3 regions of the Cellulosimicrobium sp. MI9406 genome follow, and region 2 is predicted to be linked to each of the others. Evidence: riboswitches for the same ligand, from Rfam matches in the RefSeq annotation. Region 2 holds a riboswitch; each other region holds the start of a gene.
What was found. Region 2 has a riboswitch for S-adenosylmethionine ahead of MT994_RS07455 (NAD(P)H-dependent oxidoreductase). Riboswitches for the same ligand answer to the same signal wherever they lie in the genome.
Positions count from the first base shown of each region.

Region 1: another riboswitch for S-adenosylmethionine. It lies ahead of MT994_RS01840 (methylenetetrahydrofolate reductase); the one in region 2 lies ahead of MT994_RS07455 (NAD(P)H-dependent oxidoreductase).
Region 3: another riboswitch for S-adenosylmethionine. It lies ahead of MT994_RS00810 (hypothetical protein); the one in region 2 lies ahead of MT994_RS07455 (NAD(P)H-dependent oxidoreductase).

Region 1 is NZ_JALIZI010000001.1:416,954-421,944, reverse strand. Features, by position in the region: gene metE (5-methyltetrahydropteroyltriglutamate--homocysteine S-methyltransferase) at 1-2,127, opposite strand, end outside; gene MT994_RS01840 (methylenetetrahydrofolate reductase) at 2,160-3,221, opposite strand; SAM riboswitch class I at 3,227-3,329, opposite strand; gene MT994_RS01835 (cation acetate symporter) at 3,419-4,942, opposite strand; gene MT994_RS01830 (heavy metal transporter) at 4,939-4,991, opposite strand, start outside.
Region 2 is NZ_JALIZI010000003.1:405,995-410,985, forward strand. Features, by position in the region: gene MT994_RS07445 (VOC family protein) at 1-27, opposite strand, end outside; gene gdhA (NADP-specific glutamate dehydrogenase) at 144-1,481, opposite strand; SAM riboswitch class IV at 1,708-1,810, shown strand; gene MT994_RS07455 (NAD(P)H-dependent oxidoreductase) at 1,865-2,464, shown strand; gene MT994_RS07460 (flavin reductase family protein) at 2,461-3,024, shown strand; gene MT994_RS07465 (hypothetical protein) at 3,111-3,503, opposite strand; gene MT994_RS07470 (aldo/keto reductase) at 3,616-4,641, opposite strand; gene MT994_RS07475 (DNA starvation/stationary phase protection protein) at 4,881-4,991, shown strand, end outside.
Region 3 is NZ_JALIZI010000001.1:177,182-182,172, forward strand. Features, by position in the region: gene MT994_RS00800 (SIR2 family protein) at 1-627, shown strand, start outside; gene MT994_RS00805 (NERD domain-containing protein) at 680-2,347, opposite strand; gene MT994_RS00810 (hypothetical protein) at 2,413-3,012, opposite strand; SAM riboswitch class IV at 3,085-3,202, opposite strand; gene MT994_RS00815 (hypothetical protein) at 3,431-3,595, opposite strand; gene MT994_RS00820 (ubiquinone biosynthesis protein UbiD) at 3,722-4,984, shown strand.

The sequences.
Region 1 (4,991 bases), on a different contig from region 2:
CTCGCCGAACTCCGAGTAGCACAGGTGCGTGTGGATCTGCGTCGCCGCCGCCACGCCCGAGGTCGCGAGCCGGAACGACCCGACGGACCAGTCGAGGTACGCCGGCTGGTCCGCGCGGCGCAGCGGCAGGAGCTCGCGCAGCGCGGGCTCGTCGACCTGGACGATCCCGATGCCGGCGGCCTCGAGGTCCGCGATCTCGTCGCGCAGCGCGAGGCCCACCTGGTTCGCCGTGTCGCCGAGCGGCTGGTCGTCGCGCACGAACGACCACGCGAGGATCGTCACGGGCCCGGTGAGCATGCCCTTGACGGGCTTCTCGGTGAGCGACGCCGTGTACGTGGACCACTCGACGGTGATCGGCGCCGGGCGCGTGACGTCGCCCCACAGGATCGGCGGGCGCACGCAGCGCGACCCGTACGACTGGACCCAGCCGTTCGCGGTGACCGCGAACCCGTCGAGGTGCTCCGCGAAGTACTGCACCATGTCGTTGCGCTCGGGCTCGCCGTGCACGAGCACGTCGAGGCCCAGCTCCTCCTGGAGCGCGACGACGCGCGCGATCTCCTCGCGCATCGCGGTCGTGTAGTCCGCGTCCGACAGCTCGCCCTTCGTCCACAGCGCGCGGGCGCGGCGGATCTCCGGCGTCTGCGGGAACGAGCCGATCGTCGTCGTGGGCAGCGGCGGCAGGTTCAGACGCTCCTGCTGCGCGGCCGCACGCTCGGCGTAGTCGCCGCGTGCGAAGTCCGCGTCGGTCAGCGCGGCTGCGCGCTCGCGCACCGCCGGCACGACGACGCCGCTCGCCGCGGCGCGCGAGGCCACCGCCGCGTGGGACGCCTCGATCTCCGGCGCGACGGCGTCGCGACCCTCCGTGAGCGCGCGGGCGAGCGTCGCGACCTCGCCGACCTTCTGGTCCGCGAACGCGAGCCAGTCGCGCAGGCGCGGGTCGAGCGTCGTGCCCGACGCCGTGCCGGGCTCGGCGAACGCCTCGTCCTCGACGTCGTGCGGCACGTGCAGCAGCGACGTCGACGTGCCGACGGTGACCGCGCCCGCGCCCAGGTCCCGGACGGTGTCGACGACGTCGAGCTTCGCCGCGAGGTCGGCGCGCCACACGTTGTGCCCGTCGATCACGCCCGCGACGAGCGTCTTGCCCGCGAGGCCGGGGACGGCGCCGTCGGCCGCCGCCGGGACGGCGCCCTTGACGAGGTCGATCGCGATGGCGTCCACGTCCGTGCCGGCGAGCAGCGCGAGACCGTCGCGGGCCGCGGCGCCGTCGTGCTCGGCGGCGGCCTGGAGGCCGCCGAACGGCGCGGCGACGAGGATCGCGGGACGCGCCTGCGCGGCGTCCTCGGCACCGACGGAGAGCTCCGTCGCGAGCTTGCGGTACGCGGACTCCACGGCGGCGGCGAGGTCGGCGAACGGCACGTCGACCGAGTCGGTGACGAGGATCGGCTCGTCGAGCTGGACCCACGGCGCCCCCGCGGCGGCGAGCGCGCGGAGCAGGTCGGCGTAGGCGGCCACGACGTCGTCGAGGCGGACGAGCGGCGAGTACCCGGCGGGCGCGTCGTCGGCGGCCTTGGACAGCGCGAGGAACGTGACCGGCCCGACGACGACGGGCCGCGTCACGACGCTGGCCTCCTTCGCCTCGACGAACTCGCGCACGACGCGGTCGTCGACGAACCGGATCGGGGTGTCCGGGCCGATCTCGGGGACCAGGTAGTGGTAGTTGGTGTCGAACCACTTGGTCATCTCGAGCGGGGCGTCGTCCCCCTGGCCGCGCGCCACGGTGAAGTAGCCCGCGAGGTCGAGGCGGCCCGCGTCGTCGGTCAGCGACGCGAACCGCGACGGGACCGCCCCGAGGGAGGCGGCGGCGTCGAGCACCTGGTCGTAGAAGGAGAACGAGCCGGGGACGGACGCGTCGTCGGCGCCGAGGCCGAGGTCGACGAGCCGGCGGACGGTCGCGAGGCGCAGCTCGCGGGCCGTGGCCTCGAGCTCCTCGGCCGAGGTCTTGCCGGCCCAGAACTCCTCGACGGCCTTCTTCAGCTCGCGGCGGCGGCCGATGCGCGGGTAGCCGAGCACGGTGCCGGCGGGGAAGCCGACCAGGTTCTGGGTAGGGGAGGGTACGGAAGTGGCCATGATCGAAACCTCTTGCTGGTCCGGAGGACCGGTCAGACGGGCGCGCCGTGCGTGGCGGCGCTCGTCGTGGGCAGGGAGGTGCCGGTGACCCACGGCCCGCTGGCCAGGTCCGGGACGAGCGGGGCGGCGGCGGCGCTGGCGCCGCCCCCGGTCCCGACCGACCCGCCGCCGAGGTGGACACCCTCGAGCAGGTCAAGAGCGGCGCGGTGCTTGTTGAACGTGTACACGTGCAGACCGGGCGTGCCCGCGTCGAGGACGCGCTGCGCGAGGTCGACCGAGTACGCGATCCCGTAGGCGTGCTGCGCCTCCGGGTCGGGCAGGGCGTCGAGCGCGTCCAGCAGGTGCTGGGGCGCGCGCACGCCCGTGAGCTCCTCGACGCGACGGAGCCGCGCGGGCTCCGTCGTGGGCAGCAGCCCGGCGAGGATGGGGATCGTCACGCCGGCCGCGCGGGCCTCGGCGACGAAGTCGGTGTACGACGACGCGTCGTAGAAGAGCTGCGTGATCGCGAAGCTCGCGCCGGCCTGCTGCTTCTGCCAGAGGCGTCGCACCTCCTGGGTGCGCGTCGTGCCGGCGGCGGGGTTGCCGTCGCAGAACGTCGCGACGGCGATCGTCAGCGGCCGGGCCGCGCCGCGCAGCGCGACGGCCGGGTCGGACGCGCAGCGCGACGCCTCGACCTCGCGCAGCAGGGCGACGAGCTCGGTCGACGACCGGACGCCGTCCGGCGCGGGCTGCCAGTCCGGCTGGTCGCGCGGCGGGTCGCCCCGCAGTGCGAGGAAGCTCCGCACGCCCTCGTCGAGGAAGTCGGTGATGACCGACTCCACGTCCTCGCGCGACGCCCCGACGCAGGTGAGGTGCGCGATCGGCAGCACGGGCGTGCCCTGGAGCAGGCGTCCGACGACCTGGCGCGCGGTCGCGCGGTCGGTGCCCGCGGCGCCGTACGTCACGGACACGAAGTCGGGGTGCGTCGCGACGAGACGGCGTGCCGTCTCCCAGAACTTCGGGGCCGCGTCCGGTCGGCGCGGGGGCATGAGCTCGAACGACACCGTCGGCCGCGGACGGCCCGGACGGTGCGCGAAGGATGCCTCTGAGGTCATGCGTCACTCCATCGACCCTGGCGTTAGCACCTTTGTCCTCGGGAGGCTTCCGTCGGCGGGTTGCTGCGGTGTCGTCGAGCCAGGACTCTCGACCGCTCTGGATGGTTGCCACGATCCTACGACCCATCCGACATGCGGTCGAGAGCGCCCGCCAGGTGAGATGCGGAGGGTCGTCGGAGCTCCCGGTGCGACGAGTCTCAGGCTCGACGGCGCTCGGGCACGTGCAGACGGCGGAGGAACCGGTCGGTGCGCAGCGGCGGGCCGCGCCGGTCGAGGAGCGACACGACGACGACGGTCGCCGTCGCGAGCGGGATGGTCCAGGCGGCGGGCTGGGCGAGCAGGGCGCGCACGACGCCGGGGACGCCGTCGGCCGTGCTGCCGGACGGGCTCCCGTACCCCGCGGCGACGAGCGCGGACGACGCGAGCAGCGCCGTCGCGCACAGGACGGCGCCCACGACCATGCCCGCCACCGCGCCGCGCGCGGTGAGGCCGCGCCACCACACGCCGAGCAGGATCACGGGGGACAGGGCCGACGCGGCGAAGACGAACACCGTCCCGACGCTCGTCACGAGGCCCTGCGGGATGGTGACGAGCGCGAAGGCGAGGGGGATGAGCGTGCACGCGACCGCCGACCAGCGGAAGGACCGCACGGTGCCGCCGAACAGGTCCTGGCTCACGACGCCCGCCAGCGCGACCACGAGCCCCGACGACGTCCCGAGGAACGCGGCGAACGCCCCGGCGACGACGAGCGCGGCGAGGAGCTCGCCGCCGAGCCCGGGCACGAGGCGGGTCGGTAGCGTGAGGACGACCGTGTCCGCCACCCCGGGCGCCGCGAGGTCGGGCGCGACGACCCGCGCCACGAGCCCGAGCGTGCTCGACACCATGTAGAACACGCTGATCATGACGAGCACGACCACGGTCGTGCGGCGGGCCGAGCCGCCGTCGGGCGAGGTGTAGAAGCGCACGAGGACGTGCGGCAGCCCGGTCGTGCCGAGCAGGAGGGCGAGCAGGAGCGAGACCGTGGCGTACGCGTCGAGGCCGCCCGGCCCGGCCTCGTGGGGGAACACGGCGGCGGGGTCGAACGTGACGACGGCGCCGCCGGGCTCGAACGCCCCGCCGAGCGCCATGAGCACGAAGACGAGCGGCACCGCGAGCGCGGTGAGCTTGACCCAGAACTGGAACGCCTGGACGAACGTGATGGAGCGCATCCCGCCCGCGGCGACGACGGCGCTCACCACGACCGCGATCCCCACCGAGCCGACCCACGGCGGCACCGCGGCCACGCTCGTGATGACGAGCGCCGCCCCGTGGAGCTGCGGCACCACGTAGAGCCACCCGATGACGAGCACGAGCACGCTCGTCACGCGGCGCGCGACCACGGAGTCGAGCCGGGCGTGCACGAAGTCGGGGATCGTGTACGCGCCGCTGCGCCGCAGGGGGCCCGCGACGAACAGCAGGACGAGCAGGTAGCCCGCCGCGTACCCCACGGGGAACCAGAACGCCTCCGCGCCGGACAGCAGCACGAGACCCGAGAGCCCGAGGAACGTGCCCGCGGACAGGTACTCGCCGCTGATCGCCGACGCGTTCCAGACCGGCCGCACGGTGCGCGACGCGACGAAGAAGTCGCTCGTGGTGCGCGAGATCCGCAGGCCGTAGAACCCGATGAGGCCGGTCGCGAGGAGGAGCAGCGCGATTGCGACGAGGGGCAGCGCGCTGGTCACGGCGCACCGCCGTCGTCGGGGCCGGGCTCGTCGGGCGCGCCCGTGCCCT
Region 2 (4,991 bases):
GACCTGGACCTGCCTGACCGTCGCCATCCGGCCACCCTAGGCGCCCGACCCTTCTCGGCCGGAGGGCTTTTCACGGGCGCACGACGGCCGCCGATGCCACCGCTCTGCGCGGGGCACCGACGGCCGTCGTCGTGCGGCTCGGGTCAGATGACGCCGAGCGCGAGGATCGCGTCGGCGACCTTGGTGAAGCCCGCGATGTTGGCGCCGAGCACGTAGTTGCCGGGCGTGCCGTACTCGTCGGCCGTCTCGACGCAGCGGTCGTGGATGCCCGCCATGATCTGCGCGAGGCGGTCCTCCGTGTACTCGAAGGACCACGCGTCGCGCGACGCGTTCTGCTGCATCTCGAGGGCCGACGTCGCGACGCCGCCCGCGTTGGCTGCCTTGCCCGGCGCGAAGAGGACGCCCGCCTCCTGGAGCAGCGCGACGGCGCTCGGCGTCGTGGGCATGTTGGCGCCCTCCGCGACCGCGACGACGCCGTTCGCGACGAGCTGCTTGGCCGCCGCCTCGTCGAGCTCGTTCTGCGTCGCGCACGGGAGCGCGACGTCGCACGGCACGTCCCAGATGGACCCGTCGGTGACGACGCGGGCCCCGGGGCGGCGCGCGGCGTAGTCGGCGACGCGCCCGCGCTCGACCTCCTTGATCTGGCGCAGGAGCTCGAGGTCGACCCCGGCCTCGTCGACGACGTACCCCGACGAGTCGGAGAACGCGACCACGTTCGCGCCGAGCTGCTGCGCCTTGGCCGTCGCGTAGATCGCGACGTTGCCCGAGCCCGAGACGACGACGCGGCGCCCGTCGAGCTCCTGCCCGCGCGTCTCCAGCATGTTCTGCGCGAAGAGGACCGTGCCGTAGCCCGTGGCCTCCGTGCGGACGAGCGAGCCGCCCCACGAGATGCCCTTGCCCGTGAGGACGCCGGACTCGTACCGGTTGGTGATGCGCTTGTACTGCCCGAAGAGGTAGCCGATCTCGCGGCCGCCCACGCCGATGTCGCCCGCGGGGACGTCCGTGTTCTCGCCGATGTGCCGGTAGAGCTCCGTCATGAACGACTGGCAGAACCGCATGACCTCGCCGTCGGACCGCCCGCGCGGGTCGAAGTCGGAGCCGCCCTTGCCGCCGCCGATGGGCATGCCCGTGAGCGAGTTCTTGAAGATCTGCTCGAAGCCGAGGAACTTCACGATGCCCAGGTAGACCGACGGGTGGAACCGCAGGCCGCCCTTGTACGGGCCGAGCGCGGAGTTGAACTCGACGCGGAAGCCGCGGTTGATCTGCACGCGCCCGGTGTCGTCCACCCACGGGACCCGGAAGATGATCTGGCGCTCCGGCTCGCACACGCGCTCGAGGACGGCGGCCTCGACGTAGCGCGGGTGCTTGCGCAGCACGGGGCCGAGCGAGTCGAAGACCTCGCGCACGGCCTGGTGGAACTCGGCCTCGCCGGGGTTGCGACGCAGGACCTCGTCGTAGACGGACTGCAGTCGGCTGTCCATGGGTACTCCTCGTCTGACGCGGGCGGAACTCCTGCTGACGGTACGCCTGTGCCAGAAGCTCCCGTCACACCGTCTCACTCCGCGCGCACCGGGACGGGCGGCCGCAGGGCAGGAGCGACCGCACGGGGCGGCACAGGAGTCGCCGACGACGACACATCCGTCCACCCACTGAGAAACCCTACCGATCCGGTGCGGTTTCACGGGGCGGTTGCTATACCCGTCCCCAGGTCACGAGCGCCAGCGCGAAGCCCCGGCTCGCTGGCCGGCAACCCCCTGTCACGGCGGGGTGCTCCGGGAGATGACCAGGCCGGGCCCGGCCTGCCCCGCCACCGGCGGGGACGGCCCGCACGGCAAGCGTGATCGACGACTACTGCGAGGTGCACATGACCCACCACCCCACCCACCCGACGGTGCTCGCCGTCTCGGGCAACCCGCGGCCCGGCTCGCGCACGCTCGGCGCCGCCGAGACGGTCGCGCGCCGCGTCGCCGACCTCCTCGGCGCGGACGACGTCGCCACGGTCGACCTGGCGTCGCTCGCCGGCGAGGTGCTCGCCGCCGACCACCCGGCGGCCGACGCCGCCCGTGAGCAGCTCGCCCGGGCGACCGTCGCCGTCGTGGCGACGCCGGTCTACAAGGCGTCCTACACCGGGCTGCTGAAGGCCTTCCTCGACCTCTACGGCCCCGACGGGCTCGCGGGCGTCGTCGTGGTTCCGCTCGTCGTGTCCGGGAACCCGGCGCACGCGCTCGTCGGGGAGGTGCACCTGCGACCCGTGCTCGTCGAGCTCGGCGCCGTCGTCCCGACCCGGTCGCTCACGGTCACCGAGCCGCAGCTCGCGGACCTGGGACCGGTCGTGGACGCGTGGCTCGCGCGCGCGGGCGACGCCCTGCGCCGCGCCACGGCGCAGCTCCCCCCGGCGGAGGACCGCCCGTCGGCCCGCACCGACGCAGCCGTCGCCGACGCGTTCGCGGGGGTGGCCCGATGACCGCCGAGCTCACCCACCTGGAGGCCCTCCTGGCCGAGCAGGACGAGCCCCAGCTCTCCCCCGACGAGTACAAGGCCGTGTTCCGCGGCCACCCCGCGGGCGTCGCCGTCGTCGCGCTCGAGCACGGCGACCGCCTCGTCGGCTTCACCGCGACGTCGGTCATCTCCGTCTCGGCCGCGCCCCCGCTGCTCGCGTTCTCGCTCGCGTCCACGTCGTCGTCGTGGCCCGCGGTCTCGACGGCGCGCACGCTGACCGTGAGCTTCCTCGCGGACCACCAGGACGACATCTCGGCCCGGTTCGCGACGAGCGGCATCGACCGGTTCGCGGACGGCGGCTGGTCGCGCCTGCCGACGGGCGAGCCCGTGATCGACGGCGCGCTGTCGTGGGTGCGCGGGCGGGTCGTCCAGCGCACCCCGGTGGGCGACTCCTACCTCGTCTCGCTGCGCGCGCTCGCGTCGAGCGTCGGCGCCGCGCCCGGGGCGTCGCGGGAGGCGGCGGCGTCGCCGCTCGTCTACCACGACCGCACCTACCACCGGATCGGCGACCACTCCGCGCTCTGAGCACACGGACGGGCGAGGGGCCCGACGGCGGAGGTCCCGCCGTCGGGCCCCTCGCCCGTCCCGTGCCGCCCCTCACGGGTGGTCCGTCACCAGCTCCAGCCGCGCGCGCTGAGCTCGAGCTCCTCGCGGAACCGCTCGTCGTCGCCGGTGCGGAAGCCCGCGCGCAGGGGCGCGTCCGCGACCGGGAGCCCCGTGAGCCGACAGGCCTCGCGCAGCAGCGCGTCGTAGGCGCCCTGGACCGCGAGGTAGTGGTGGGCGCGCGCGTAGACGTCCGGGTCGGCCTCGATGCGCCGGAGCTCCGCGGCGAGCGCGGTGAGCCGCACCTGGAGCGCGAGCGTCGTGAGCGGGTCCGGGGCCGCGGCGGCACGACGGCGCCCGCCCGTCCGGTGGCTCGGAGGCCGCCCGGCCCGGCGCAGCACCCACCACGCGGCGGCGGCCGTGCACGCCGTCGCGCACCAGATCATGAGCAGCCACGACATCGGAGCCGACCTCTGCGCGGGGAGACCCACAGGACCTCTCCAGTCTAGGTCTCCCCGGCCCCGCGAGGCAGGGTGGGCGGCCCCCTGTCCTCGCCGCCGCCCGCGCGGCGGGTCAGCCGTCGAGGAGGTCCGGCTGCGGGTGCCGCACGCCCTGGACGGCCGCGCGCGGGATCGCCGCGCCGATCGTCGCGACGTCGTCCGGCGTCAGCTCGACCGCGGCCGCCGCGACGTTCTGCTCCAGGTACGCGACGCGCTTCGTCCCCGGGATCGGGACGACGTCGTCGCCCTGCGCGAGGAGCCACGCGAGCGCGAGCTGTGCCGTCGTGACGCCGTGTTCCGCGGCGAGCTGCTCCAGGGAGCGCACGAGGCCGCGGTTGTGCTCGAACGCCTCCCCGGCGTACCGGGCGTGGGCGCGGCGCACGTCGTCCTCCGCGAAGCCGTCGGTGGCGTCCACGGTCCCGGTGAGGATGCCCCGGCCGAGCGGCGAGAAGGGCACGAAGCCGACCCCGAGCTCGCGCAGCGTCGGCAGCACCTCGTCCTCCGGGTCGCGCGTCCACAGCGAGTACTCGCTCTGCACGGCCGTCACGGGGTGCACGGCGTGCGCGCGGCGCACGGTCGCGGCGGACGGCTCCGAGAGACCGATGCCGCGGACCTTCCCGGCCTCCACGAGGCCGGCGAGCGCGCCGACCGTGTCCTCGATCGGCACCTGGGGGTCGACACGGTGCAGGTAGTACAGGTCGAGGCGGTCGGTGCCGAGGCGGCGCAGGCTCGCGTCGACCGCGGCACGGACGTACTCGGGGCGGCCGTCGACCGGACGCCCGTCGGGGTGGCCGCCCGCGGGCGGGAGCCCGAACTTCGACGCGAGGACGATCTCGTCCCGGTGCGGCCCGAGGACCCGGCCGAACAGCTCCTCGTTGCGGCCGTGGCCGTAGACGTCGGCCGTGTCGAAGAGGGTCACGCCGAGCTCGAGCGCGCGGCGCAGCACGGCCTCCGCCTCCGCGGCGTCCGCGGGGCCGTAGGCGTCGGTGACGGACATGCCGCCGAACCCGACGGCGGAGACGGCGAGCGCCGCCCCGCCGGTGCCGAGCGTGCGCGACGGGAGGGTGCCGGGGGCGGGGGTCCGGGAGGTGTCGGTCATGGCCCCAGCGGACCACCGCGCGCCGCCGGGGGCAAGGGCGGACGCCGTCCTCTCACCTGGCGAGAGGACGTGACGCGCCGGGCTGCGCGACGCGTCCCGTCGCAGGTCAGGCACGCCTCTCCTTGCTGGCGGGCGCGCGGAATGCCCCCTAGTCTGGAATCGTTCAAGTGAACGGCACCGACGGAAGCCGGGTGACCGCCGCACGATTCCGGGCGACCCCCGAGAGAGCGAGGAGCACCATGTCCGCACCCACCATCCACCGCACGACGGCCCGCTTCGAGGCGTCGGAGAAGCTCCGCGCCCACCTGCAGCGCGTGCTCGTCGCGCTCGTCGACCTGCACGTCCAGAGC
Region 3 (4,991 bases), on a different contig from region 2:
GGCGACGTGGAGCACCCCGACTCGATCGTGCTGTCCCGCAGCTCGTTCGTGCACTACGACAACCGGTGGAAGCCCGTCGGATCCCTCGTCCAGTCGTTGATGATGACGAAGCACCTTCTCGTCGTCGGGGCGTCCATGACCGACGACAACCTGCTGCGGTTCGCCTACGAGGTGGCCGGCCTCCGGGCGAGCGTCGAGAAGCACGACCCGGCCGCTCCGGAGATCGGCACGGTCCTCCATCTCGCCGACGACGCAGCGTTCAGCCGCCTGTGGAAGGGCCGGTTCGACGTCGTCGTCCCGACCCTGGAGGCCGAGGAGCGCGCCGCGATCGTGACGCCTGACCCGTCCGAGTCGGACGACGCACGGCGCGACCGCGAGGCGACCGAGCGGCGTCGAGCCGCACGGGCCCTGACCGTCCTCCTCGACGTCGTCGCGATGCACGCGGAGCGCGAGGCACCCCACCTCCTCGACGCGCGGTACGTCGACGAGCGCGGCGAGGAGGCGGCATCGCTCGTCACCGACCTGAGGAACCTGGCGAGGACTGCCCGCCAGATCGGCGCCGACGACGCCTGGACCCAGCTCGCCGACGCCCTCGACCAGTTCGGTGCCGGATCGACCGACGGCTGAATCTCACCCGGCGCACGACGCCGTCGTCCACCGCGGACGTCCACGGCGAGGCTCAGGCCGGCGACCACTCCTGCGCCCGGGCGAGGCGACGGCGGACCGCTTCTCCCCCGATGTCCTCGATCCACGAGCGGTCACCCACGACGACCAGGAGCGACCGCGCCCGGGAGAGCCCGGTGTAGAGCATCTCGCGCGCCCGGACGACGTCGCGGACGCCGTTGACGGCCAGCACGACGACCGGACGCTCGAGCCCCTTGAACCCGAGGACGTGCCCGTAGAACACGTCGTCCTCGGCGAAGAACGCGTCCCAGTAGGCGGCGTGGCCGCCCGCCTCGACCTCGTTCACCTGCTGCGGGTGCCGACGCCCGGTCGCGAGCAGCGCGAGCTGCCCGCTCCCCCACCCCTCGTCGAGCAGGGCCTCCACCGCGTCGTCCGCAGCGCCGACGGCGTCGGTCGCAGGAACGTCGACGACCCGGACGGGCGGCCCCTCCATGCCGCGCGGCGTGATGCGCTCCGGCGAGAGCGCCCCGAACACCTGGGCGACCTGCTTCGTCGAGCGCAGGTTCTCGTGCAGGGTCACCGGCACGAGCTCCAGCGGGACGCGTCCCTCGCGAGGGAAGACGCGCTGCGCGTCGTCCATGAAGACGTACAGACCGCCGGAGTCCTGGTCGCGCAGGCAGCGCAGCAGCGACGGCCACCAGAGGTCGCCGAAGTCCTGCGCCTCGTCGACCACGACCGCGTCGAAGAGGTCGGCCGCGCCGCGTGCGTCGGCGAGCGCGCCGAGCGCGAGCGGCAGCCGCCGCTCCCAGTAGTCCGGGTCGTCGTCCGCGCCGGGATCCGCGCCCCAGGCCAGCGGCAGGTCGTGGAAGAGACCGACGTAGGCCGGACGGTCGCGCGCCGGCCACTGCTCGACGATCCGCTCGAAGTAGCGGCCGAGCCCGCGCGAGTAGCACAGGAGGGCGATCCGCTCGCCGGCTCGCGCTCGCCGTCGCGCCTGTTCGAGAGCGAGCCACGTCTTGCCACACCCCGCGCCGCCGACGACGCGCATCCGGTGCACCTCCGAGAGCGCGTCGAGCGTGCGGGACTGGTCGCGGGTCATCTGCTCGAGCCGCGTCTCGTGCTGCGCCGCGAGCGCCAGGTGCTCCGCCTGGCTGGGAAAGCCCCCGGTGAGCGACTCGACGAGGTCGGGGACGTCGTCGAGGGCGAGCGGCGCGTGCCCCTGGCCGTGGCGCTCGATCGCGTGCTTGACGCGGTCGGCCACGCCGAGCGGCCGCTCCAGGTCCGTGCGGTCGACGAGCATGTCTCGCGGCAGGTCGAGCGACGACCAGTCGGCCGGCACGTACCGGTGCGGCAGAGCGACGAGGTGCGCGGTGCGCGCCCCGCCGGCCCAGAGGCCGCGACGACGCAGCAGCGCCTGGAGCGCGTGCCGGGCCCCCTGCACCTGACGGACCGGGTCGATGCGGTGCCTACGGTCGCCGCTGCCCTGGTACCACGCGCCCTCGTGCCGGTCGACGTAACCGCCCTTGACCTCGATCGCCGCGATCCCGACTCCCGGCCACGCGACGAGCACGTCGATCTCGTACTCGTGCTCGTCCTCCTGGAGGTGCAGGCCGTGGACGACGACCGCGTCGTCCGGCAGCTGCGCGACGAGCGCCTCCCACACGGCGCGCTCTGCGCCGCCGTCGTCGGGAAACGTCGGGTCGGGGGGATACGCGTGCGGCATGACCTGTTCGTACCGCACCGGCCCGATGCCGTCACGGGTGCCGGCGGGACGGTGCGCCACCCTCATCAGATTTCACCCGCCTTCGCGGAGGCGACCACGCTTGCGGGATGCACGGCACGCACCCACGCGAGGTAGGCCGCGCGGCGGGCGGCGTCGTCGAAGCTGCCGTGGGCTGCCCAGTGGTCGTGCCAGGTGAAGAGGCGCTCGGGCCGCGAACGCATCGCGTCCTCGATGATGCCGTCCTGGACCGTCCGCCGGCCCCAGTACGGCGCGCTCGGGTCGAGCCGGAGGACGGGGAGACCCGTGGCGCGCGCCAGGCGCCACCGCTCGGGAAAGACCAGCGTCACGTAGGCGCGCATCCGTGGCTTCATCGGGTCGTCCTGGTGGCGCGGCGCGAGCGACGGCACGCCCAGTGCCGAGGTGAGACGCGAGTCGACGGCGAGGCAGTCCGCGCACACGGAACGCTGCACCCGCAAGGTCCCGTGGGAGTACGAACTACCCCGCAGGCACACCTGGCACAGGGTCAGTCCGGCGCCGACGGCGCACGCGCGGGACGGCGTCGGGCGGGGGACGCCGGTGTGGACGGGGCAGATCAGCCCTCCGTCGGCGGTGAGGAGGACGCGGCACGCCTCGTCGGTGCGGACCCAGTGGGTGAGGACGGACATCGGTACAGCCCTTCGTTCAGGGCCGACGACCGGTCGGCGCGCACCGTCGCGGTGCGGCCGAGGCGGACGTCGACCTCGCACTTCCCTCGGCCGGTCGGCCGGGGGCCGGTCTTCCTCCTGGGGCACCGTGCGCGAGGGGCGCGGTTGCCGGACCAGCACGCGGAGGGCGTATCGCTGGACACTCGTGACCTGGGCAGATGTCTACCTCATCCGCCGACGGACAGCAAGAACGCTCCTCGTGTCCGCCGGGCTCCGCGCCCTCGGAGCGGTGCCGAACCCAGGTCGCCTCGCAGCACCCGCTCCCCAGCCGCGCAAGGCGCGTCCGGCACAGGGTCGTCTCGGCGGGAACGGGGTGAGGTCTCTGATGGGCAGGAACTGCTCGGCCAAGGGGCCGGCGGAGTCGCCCGGTGGCGCGCCCTTAGCGGCCGTCCAACAACCCGATCGCGACGCCGACCACCAGCACCGCCACGATGACGACGACGCACCACAGCACCCCGACGAGCCCAGGCCGGGGCCCGTCGGGCCGTCCACCGTCGTCGGGCGGCCTGTCCTCGCGCCGCGGGTCGTCAGGCTGTCGGTCCATACCGCCAGGACACCACGCGGGCCGCGGGCGAGCGCGGGCAGGGAGCGGCCGGACCCCGCCGACGCGCGAGCCCCGGCACCGCTCCGTAGTCTCGCGGGATCCCTGGTTCCGGCGAAAGGTGACCCCATGACCGACGCCCCGACCCCTCCCCCGGCGACGGGCCGCATCGTGCTCCTCGGCGCGACGGGCTACACGGGCACGCTCGTCGCGCACGAGCTCGTGGCCCGCGGCGCGAGGCCCGTGCTCGCGGGTCGGTCCCAGGACCGGTTGGAGGCGCTCGCCGCCGACCTCGCCGCGGAGACACCGACCGCGACCGCACGGACCGCGGCGGCACCGTCCGCGACGGCACCGTCCGCGGCCCGTCACCGCGCCGAGCCCGCGGGCTCGCGCGAGGCCGGGAGCCCGCCGTCGGGCACCGCTGCGCGCACGCCGCTCGAGACCGCGGTCGCGGACGTCGACGACGCGCGGACCGTGCGTGCGCTGGTCGAACCGGGCGACGTGCTGATCTCGACGGTCGGCCCGTTCGGGCGGCACGGCGGCCCGGCGGTCGAGGCCGCGATCGAGGCGGGCGCGGTGTACCTCGACTCGACGGGCGAGCCAGCGTTCATCCGGCGCGTGTTCGACGAGCTCGGGCCGCGCGCCCGGCGCACGGGTGCGGCGCTGCTCACGGCGTTCGGCCACGACTGGGTGCCCGGCAACCTCTCGGGGGCGCTCGCGCTCCAGGAGGAGGGCGCCGACGCGGTGCGCCTGGAGATCGGCTACTTCCCCACCGGCGGCGGCGTGAGCGGCGGCACGCGCGTGAGCGCGCTGGAGACGGCGCTCGAGCCGTCGTACGCGTGGCGCGACGGCGGTCTCCGGAGCGAGCGCATCGCGGCGCGCGTCGTCACGTTCGACGTCGGCCCCGGCCGGCGCGTGCGGGGCGTCACCGCGGGCGGCACCGAGCCGTTCACGCTCCCCGGGCTCGAGCGGGGGCTGCGCGACGTCGAGGTGGCGCTGGGCGTGTCCGGTCCCGCGGTGCGGCTCGCGCCGGTGGCGACGGCGGTCGCGACGGCCGCGCTGCGCGTCCCCGGGCTCGGCGACGGCCTGCGGCGGCTCGCCCGCTCGCGCAGCGGGTCGAGCGGCGGGCCGGACGAGGCAGCCCGCGCGGCGTCGCGCACGCACGTGCTCGCGGTCGCACGCGATGCCGAGGGCAAGGTGCTGCGCCGGGCCCGACTCGACGGTCCCGACGCGTACGACCTCACGGCCCACTACCTCGCGTGGGGCGCGACCCGAGCAGCGGCCGGCGAGACGAACGGGACGGGAGCGCTAGGCCCGGTCCAGGCGTTCGGCCTCCAGCCGCTGCTGGCCGCGGCCCGCGCCGCCGACACGACGGTGACCACCAACCGCTGACCACCAC